One region of the Rhizobium sp. 3T7 genome, then DNA from elsewhere that is predicted to be linked to it. Evidence: riboswitches for the same ligand, from Rfam matches in the RefSeq annotation. Region 1 holds a riboswitch; the other holds the start of a gene.
The links. A riboswitch is a leader RNA that binds a small molecule or an ion and turns the genes downstream of it on or off. The one in region 1 is predicted to bind thiamine pyrophosphate.
Positions count from the first base shown of each region.

Region 2: linked by a shared signal. The riboswitch ahead of thiM (hydroxyethylthiazole kinase) and the one ahead of thiB (thiamine ABC transporter substrate binding subunit) in region 1 are both predicted to bind thiamine pyrophosphate.

Region 1 covers NZ_JAIQXS010000006.1:188,489-192,698, reverse strand. Annotated here, with positions in the region: gene K9B32_RS11640 (MarR family winged helix-turn-helix transcriptional regulator) at 1-397, opposite strand, end outside; gene K9B32_RS11635 (MDR family MFS transporter) at 517-2,049, shown strand; TPP riboswitch at 2,110-2,221, shown strand; gene thiB (thiamine ABC transporter substrate binding subunit) at 2,266-3,288, shown strand; gene thiP (thiamine/thiamine pyrophosphate ABC transporter permease ThiP) at 3,288-4,210, shown strand, end outside.
Region 2 covers NZ_JAIQXS010000007.1:148,064-152,273, reverse strand. Annotated here, with positions in the region: gene K9B32_RS12910 (LysR family transcriptional regulator) at 1-443, opposite strand, end outside; gene K9B32_RS12905 (MFS transporter) at 563-1,963, shown strand; TPP riboswitch at 2,058-2,154, shown strand; gene thiM (hydroxyethylthiazole kinase) at 2,205-3,008, shown strand; gene thiE (thiamine phosphate synthase) at 3,005-3,640, shown strand; gene thiD (bifunctional hydroxymethylpyrimidine kinase/phosphomethylpyrimidine kinase) at 3,637-4,210, shown strand, end outside.

The DNA of each region.
Region 1 (4,210 bases):
CGAACTTCTGCGCGCGTATCTCCGACAACAGCCGCTGTCCGAGTGGCGTCATCACGACGATGATCCGCCGCGCATCGGTCTGGGATGCCTTTCGCCGCAGAATATTACGTCCGACCATATCCGCGACGACGCGGCTTGCGCGCGACGGATCGATCCGCATCATCTCGGCGATCGTCCCGACCGTTACTTCACCGGCCTCTTGAGCGCGCCGCACGGCATCCAGTACGTCAAGGTGCGACAGCTCAAGGCCGGGCGCCACACTCTGGATGGCGAGCCGCCCGATCAGTCGGCGCCCGGTCATCAGGCGCATGCGGGTCATGCTTTGGCCAATACGCAGAATACCTGGGTCGTCGGTCGCAGCGTCTGGGTCGATCAGGTTCATCAAGCTCTCTTTCATTCCGGAAATATAGCATGTTCCATGTCAATTGAGAATATGCCAAAGTCAATAACGTGACATTGACAATTATATGCTAATAGCACATAACGTAGTCAACGCATCATCTGGAACGACGCTTCATGGATACTCAAATTGCCGCGGCGCCGCTTGTGACGGATCATCGTCGGCGGTTCATCCTCTTCCTTTTTCTAATGGCAGCCATGTTCATGGCGACACTCGACAACCAGATCGTCGCAACGGCTCTGCCGACAATCGTCGGTGAGTTCGGCCACCTCGAGCGGTTCAGCTGGGTCGGCTCGGCCTATCTGCTCGCCGTGAGCGCGGTGATGCCACTTTACGGCAAGCTCGGTGATCTCTTCGGCCGCAAGTATGTGATGATGGCCGCGATCATGATTTTCACCATCGGCTCCGCCGTCTGCGGACTGGCCATATCCATGAACACGCTGATTGCAGCCCGCGTGTTGCAGGGGCTTGGCGGAGGCGGCATCATGGTATCGATCTTCGCCGTCAACGCCGACCTGTTCGAGCCCCGCGAACGTGCGCGGTACCAAAGCTATTCCAGCCTTGTGCTGATGGCATCCGGTGCGATCGGGCCTGTCCTCGGTGGTGCGATGAGCGATCTCTTCGGTTGGCGGTCGATCTTCCTCGTCAACGTTCCGATTGGCTTCGTCGTCCTTGTCGGTCTGGTGCTCATGCTGCCTTACCGGAAGCCGAACCGCCGTCCGAAGATCGACTATGCCGGAGCCTTGCTGCTCGCCTTGACGACGGCAAGCATCGTGCTGGCTGCCGATGGCGCTCAGCTTTTCGGTTCGCTGGTGGCCCCGCAGAACCTTGTCATCATGACACTCGGCGTTGCTACAGTCATCGGATGGATTCTCGTCGAGCGTCGCGCCGCCGAGCCAATTGTTCCGCTGTCGCTGTTCCGCAATTCAACGTTCAGCCTGTTGCTTTTTATGTCGATCATGAGCGGCGCGATCGGCATTGGCATGGTCAATTATTTCGCGCTGTTCCTGCAGACGACGACTGGCCTTTCACCCTCGGCGGCCGGGGCGTTCTTCATTCTTTTGACCGGCGGCATCGTTTGCGGGTCGCTTTCTGCGGGCCGTATCATCTCCATCACCGGGCGTTACAAGCCGTTTGCCGTAGCAAGCCTGACCTGCAGTGCCATCGCATTCGTGCTGCTCACTCAGGTTCATGCGGGAACGCCGGTCCTGCTGATCGGAGCAGTGATGGCCCTCCACGGCTTCGGCGTTGGCCTTGCACAACAGGTGCCGGTCATCGGCGTTCAGAATGCGGCTCCAGCGCGCGACGTCGGCGCCGCAACAGGATCGGTGACGCTGTCGCGCATGGGTGGCGCATCGATTGCTATCTCGATTTACGGCGCGATAATTGGCTCACAGCTCGGCAAGACGGGACTGTCCATTCCCGGCGTAACTGACATCGAGCAGCTGACGCCGAAAATGCTGGCGGCTTTGCCGGAGTCCACACGTCAGGCGGTGGCCGACGCCTATGCCAATGCGTTCACACCGCTTTTCATGGCGTCCTGCGCGATCGCGCTCATTGGCCTTTGCGCCGCCTTGATGCTGAAACCGACGCAGCTGCCGCGCGCGGCCGAGGTGCGGCCGGCAGCCAGCACCGAAGCGGCGGAATAAATGCCGGTGGCGGGCTAAGGCCGCCACTTGCAAGACACCAAGCGTGGCGATACATCTGCAAACGCTCTAACGGGGTGCCCGTGCCCATTCGGTGCGCGGCTGAGAGGCTGAAAGCCAACCCGCGGAACCTGATCCGGCTAACACCGGCGGAGGGATTAGACGCGTGACATCTGGCACCGCCCTTTTCCCCTTCAAGCAAACCAGAGGAGAGGTGCCATGTTCAAATTCACAAGCTGTTTGCTGTTTGTCACGGCCTTTGTCGCGACTGCCGGCCTTGCCGGCCCAGGCGCGCGGGCGGCAGACAAGACGCTCACCGTCTACACCTATGAGAGCTTCACATCGGAATGGGGTCCGGGGCCGAAGGTCAAGGAAGCATTCGAGAAGACCTGCGGCTGCAGCGTCAATTTCGTCAGTGTGGCTGATGGCGTGGCGCTGCTGTCGCGCCTCAAGCTCGAAGGCGCTGGTACGAAGGCAGATGTCGTGCTCGGCCTGGACACGAACCTGACCACGGAAGCGAAGGCAACCGGCCTATTCGATGCGAGTGGTGTCGACGTCAGTGCACTCAACGTGCCCGGGGACTACAAGGACGATGTATTCGTGCCTTATGACTATGGCCACTTCGCCGTCATCTACGACACCCAGACGATCAAAAATCCTCCGCAGAGCATGAAGGATCTGGTCGAAGGCGACCCTTCGCAAAAGATCGTCATTGAGGACCCGCGCACCTCGACACCCGGGCTCGGTCTCTTGCTGTGGGTAAAGTCCGTCTACGGCGATAAGGCGCCTGAGGCTTGGGCAAAACTCAAAAAGCGGGTGTTGACGGTAACGCCCGGCTGGTCCGAGGCTTATGGACTTTTCACCAAGGGTGAGGCGCCCATGGTGCTCTCCTACACGACCTCGCCTGCCTACCACATGGTTGCGGAAAGTACGGACCGCTATCAGGCGGCTGCATTCTCAGAGGGCCACTACATACAGATCGAAGTGGCGGGCCTGCTTAAGAATGCGCCGGACAAAGAGCTTGCGCGCGATTTCTTGAAATTCATGGTGACGCCGGGCTTCCAGGACACCATTCCGACCAACAACTGGATGATGCCGGTTTCGGCGACGTCGCAACCGCTACCCGATGCGTTCGGCAAGCTCGTGAATCCGTCAAAGACCTTTCTGATGAGCTCGGAGGAAGTCGCGGAGAACCGCAAAGCCTGGATCGATGAGTGGCTGGCTGCGATGAGCATGAATTGATGCTTTTGACCAAGGCGGAGATGCGGCGGGCGATGTTGGGCGGGGCGCTAAGTCTTGCCGGTATTGCCGTTTTCGTCGGCCTTGCGGTCTTCGCCTTGCTTCTCTCGAGCGGCGTTTCGTCCATTCTGGCGGCGGTGCTTGAACCGTACATCCTGCGGGTCCTGCGTTTCACCTTGTTGCAGGCCTTGCTTTCGACGCTGCTATCGATCGCTTTTGCGATTCCCGTCGCTCAGGCCCTGGCGCGTCAGCAGCATTTCCCCGGACGCATGTGGATCATTCGGCTGATGGCTGTGCCGATGGGCCTTCCTGTTCTGATCGGGGCGCTCGGGTTGATCGGTATCTGGGGGCGGCAGGGCTTTATGAACGCGCTGCTGCTCAAGCTCGGCATGGCGGAACCGATCAGCATCTACGGGCTTTCCGGGATCCTGTTGGCGCATATCTTCTTTAACATGCCGCTGGCTTGCCGCTTGATGCTGGCGGCATTAGAGCGCGTGCCAGCGGAATACTGGCTGATGGCAAGTGGTCTCGGCATGCGGCCTGGCTCGATTTTCCGCTTCATTGAATGGCCGGTTCTGCGCTCGGTCATTCCCGGTATCGCCGGTCTGATCTTCATGCTGTGCGCCACGAGTTTCACGCTGGTGCTGACGCTGGGTGGTGGGCCAGCCGCGACGACCGTCGAGGTTGCGATCTATCAATCGCTGCGTTTTGATTTCGACCCTGGCCGGGCCGTCGTCCTTTCCCTGCTGCAGATTGTCCTTACATCGGTGATCCTTGGGGCGCTGTCGTTTCTTCCTGCGCCTGGGGATGAGGGGATGACGGCCGGCAAGGTTCTCAGGCGGCCGGATGGCGGGCTGCCGGGCGCACGGCTTGCGGATGGCGGCGTCCTGCTGCTCGCCGCCCTGTTCCTCGGTCTACCTTTGAT
Region 2 (4,210 bases), on a different contig from region 1:
TCGTCGAGCATGCGGGCGGAATCATGCTTGTCAGCAGCGACACCAATCAGCCGTGCGCCCGGTGAGAGTTCACGCAGGCGCGCGACGAGCGGCCCGAAGAAAGCCGATTCCAGATTGTCGCACATGCCGATCCTGAACTCGCCCTGCCAGCTCTTGGGATCGAAGGCATCAGGCGGCCGGATCGCGCGCTCGATCCCCGACAAGGCATCCTCTATCGCAGGCGCAATGGCAAGGGCACGCGCCGTCGGCTGCAGGCCCCGCCCTACCCGCACGAACAGTTCGTCATCGAGTGTCTCTCGCAGCCGCTTCAAAGCGGCCGACAGGCCCGGCTGACCGAGGAGAAGCCGCTCGGCCGCACGAGAGACATTGCGCTCCTGCATCAATACCGAGAAGGCCAGCAGGAGATTGAGGTCTATCTTTCGGAGGATCGTATCATTCATCATTCTCAGTAATACCTGGCATGGTTACTATCAATTTGCAATAGGTTCAGTAGGTGTACATTTTCTCGTTCCCTGACGCTCAAGCTTCCTCCCATGGCGTCGGCAGAAAGGAACGATCATTCATGACCACTTCCCGATCTCCAGGCACAGCCGGCGTAGCATTGCTGCTGCTCTGCGCTGCCAACTTTCTCGATGCAATGGACGTATCCACGATTGGCGTCGCGCTTCCGGCGATCCAGGCCGAGCTCGGCATGAAAGCGACATCCCTCCAATGGGCGGTCAGCGCCTACGTGCTTGGCTATGGCGGTTTCCTGCTGCTGGGCGGGCGCGTCGCGGACGTCTTCGGCCACCGTCGCGTCTTCCTCTGGTCGCTCGGCATCTTCGCTGCCGCCAGTATTGCCGGCGGTTTTGTCGATAGCGGCCCGACTTTGATTGCCGCTCGCTTGATAAAGGGCATTGCCGCGGCGTTCACAGCACCGGCTGCCCTTGCCCTGCTCTTGTCGGTGTTCGGCGAAGGGGCGGCCCGTGCGAAAGCGCTTGGCGTCTTTGCCTCTACGGGCGCGACCGGCTTCGTCCTCGGCATGGTACTGGGAGGGGCCGCGACCGTTTTCAGCTGGCGGGCAACGCTAGTCATGGGTGCGCCTGTCGCCGTCATCGCGCTGGCCATTGCTCCCTTCGTCCTGCCAGCGGATCAACGTCGCAGCGGACCGCGTGCGACGTTCGACTGGGCAGGCGCAATGACGATCACGCCTGGACTTTTGCTTTTCGTCTTTGGCATTACCAATGCTGCGGCCGAGGGCTGGCAGGCAGTGCCAACCTTCGGAGCGCTGGTGGCGGCCACCGCTTTGATCGGTCTCTTCCTCATCGTCGAATCTCGCCATGCTGATCCGATGGTACCGCTTGCGATATTCCGGCGGGCAAGGCTTTCCCACGCCAATGCCATTGCCGCGCTGTTCCAGGGCGTCTATGTCGGCTTCCAGTTTATCGCGACCCTCTACTATCAGACCGTAGTCGGCTGGTCGGCCTTCGCGACCGGCTTCTCCTTTGCCTTCGGCGGCGTCTGCGTCATGTTCCTGGCGCCACGTTTTGCCACGATCGCGCAAAATCGCGGGACAACCGGGCTGATGACACTCGGCGTAGCGCTGCAGGCCACAAGCTATATCTTCTGGATCCTGAGTGTCGGCCACATCAACCCCATCTTGCTGGTTGCCCTGTCGCAGATCCCGCTCGGTGTGGGTTATGCCATGACCTACCCCTCCGTGCAGGTTGCCGCCCTCTCCGACGTTGGCGAAGACCAATCCGGGCTTGCATCGGGGCTGTTGTTCGCTTCCTTCCAGATTGGTGGCGGTATCGTCCTTGCCGCAGCTTCGGCGATCTTCGGTGCGGCCTCCGGTTTTGGTTGGGATCCGTATTTTGCCGGCATCACATTTGTCGCCGTCCTCGCGGTCCTCGTCACGCTAGCTGCGGCACTCGGCCCGAGATCGTCTCTTATCGACCGGAACATCTATCAGGCTGCGGAATAGTCCCTGACCACAGCGCACGCGACGTCGCCGGGTTCTTGCCCGGCGATGTCCATTTTATGGATGACAGGCGCGTGCTTCTCTGCGACAAGAAGCCAATGAGAGACAGGGGCGCCCGCCTGATGGTGGGCTGAGAAGCACCCTTTGAACCTGAACCGGATAATGCCGGCGGAGGGAGTCGCTCGGGACTTCCAGCTTCGCGCGTAAGTCCCCGCGCCTTTCCTCCCCGATCGAAAGGCGCACCATGCCAGACCACACCTCACCGGGAACGTTGCTGAGCGAATTGCGCGCGCGACCGCCACTCGTCCATTGCATTACCAACTTCGTTGCCATGAACATTGCGGCCAATGTGCTTCTGGCGGCTGGTGCTTCTCCCGCCATGGTGCATGCGCAAGAAGAGGCTGGCGAATTTGCCGCGATCGCTGGCGCGCTGACAATCAACATCGGTACACTTTCGTCAGCCTGGCTGCGCGGCATGGAGACGGCCGCCATCGCGGCCGGTCAGTCTGGAAAACCATGGGTTCTCGATCCGGTCGCCCACTATGCCACGGGGTTTCGTCGTGCTGCTGTGGGTCGGCTGCTGGAGCTCGGCCCCGCCGTCATTCGCGGCAATGCCTCCGAAATCATCGCGCTTGCCGGCGGCGCAAGCCGTGGTCAGGGCGTGGACAGCCGTGACGGTGTCGAGCACGCCGAGGAATCAGCGCGGCTGCTTGCGAGGGTGCACGGAGCGATCGTCGCAGTGACCGGCGCCGTTGATTTCGTCACCGACGGCGAACGGGCAGTGCGCATCGAGGGGGGCTCGGCGTTGATGCTTCAGGTGACTGCGCTTGGGTGTTCGCTGACCTGCCTTGTGGGCGCCTTCCTGGCGGTTCGGCCCGACGCACCCTTCGAGGCAACGGTTGCGGCACTTGCGACCTTTGCTGTTGCCGGTGAAACGGCGGCCAGCAAGGCGCACGGCCCGGGCTCGTTTTCCTGGCGGTTCCTCGACGCACTTGCAGCACTCGACGCCTCACTTCTCGATCGCCAAGCACGGCTGCGTTGTGCATGAAGAACATTGATCTTTCCCTTTACCTCGTCCTCGATCCCGACCTTTGCGCCGCCCTAGGCATGGTGGAGACCGCGCGGGCGGCAGTCGCGGGCGGAGCGAGGGTCGTGCAGTTGCGGAACAAGCATGCGGATACGGCCCGGATGATCGAGACCGGGCGGGCGCTCAAGGCGGCTTTGTTTGGCACCAATGCGCGCCTCATCGTCAACGATGACGTCGAGGCCGCGGTCGCAATTGGTGCCGACGGTCTGCACATTGGGCAAGAGGACATGGATGCACCGACTGCCCGCGCACGGATTGGGCGCGACATGATCCTTGGGCTCTCGGTCGAGACCGAGGCGCTGGCCGCAGCGGTCGATCCGGCCATCGTGGACTATGCCGGCATCGGCCCGGTGTTTGCGACGCCGACAAAGGCGGACCACAAACAGCCGATCGGTTTTGCGGGGCTTGCGCGTCTGGTGCGGATCTGTCGCGTTCCCTCCGTCGCGATCGGTGGCTTGAAGGCGGCTCATGTCGGAGCTGTCTTCGCGGCTGGCGCTGACGGTCTTGCCGTCGTCTCGGCGATCTGCGGCACGCCTGACCCAGAGGCTGCCACCCGCGACATCGCTGAAAACATCAAAAAGGTTCACGGATGATCCGCAACGTTCTCTCCATCGCCGGTTCCGATCCCTCGGGCGGCGCCGGAATCCAGGCCGATTTGAAGGCGTTCTCGGCCCGCGGCGTCTACGGCATGGCAGTTTTGACCGCGCTGACGGCGCAAAACAGCCAGGGTGTTTCCGGTGTCCATCTGGTTCCTGCCGCTTTCGTCGCCGACCAGATCAAGGCAGTCTTTGCCGATGTGCGCGTTGACGCGATCAAAATCGGTATGATTGCGAACGCCGAAATCGCCGGCGCCGTCGCCGATGCCATCGAACCGCACAAAGGTATACCGATCGTGCTTGATCCGGTGATGGTCGCCAAGGGTGGCGCCTCCCTCCTTGATCCGTCCGCGGTCGAAGTCCTTACTCAGCGCCTGCTGCCGCTTGCGACGCTGCTGACACCCAACCTGCCGGAAGCTGCGGCACTCCTGCATGGACCTACGGCTGAGAGCCGTGCGGAAATGGCTGATCAGGCGCAAAGCCTGCGTGCGTTGGGCCCGCAGGCCGTGCTGATCAAGGGTGGCCATCTGCCTGGGCAGGAGAGCCCCGATGTCCTGGCAACAGCCT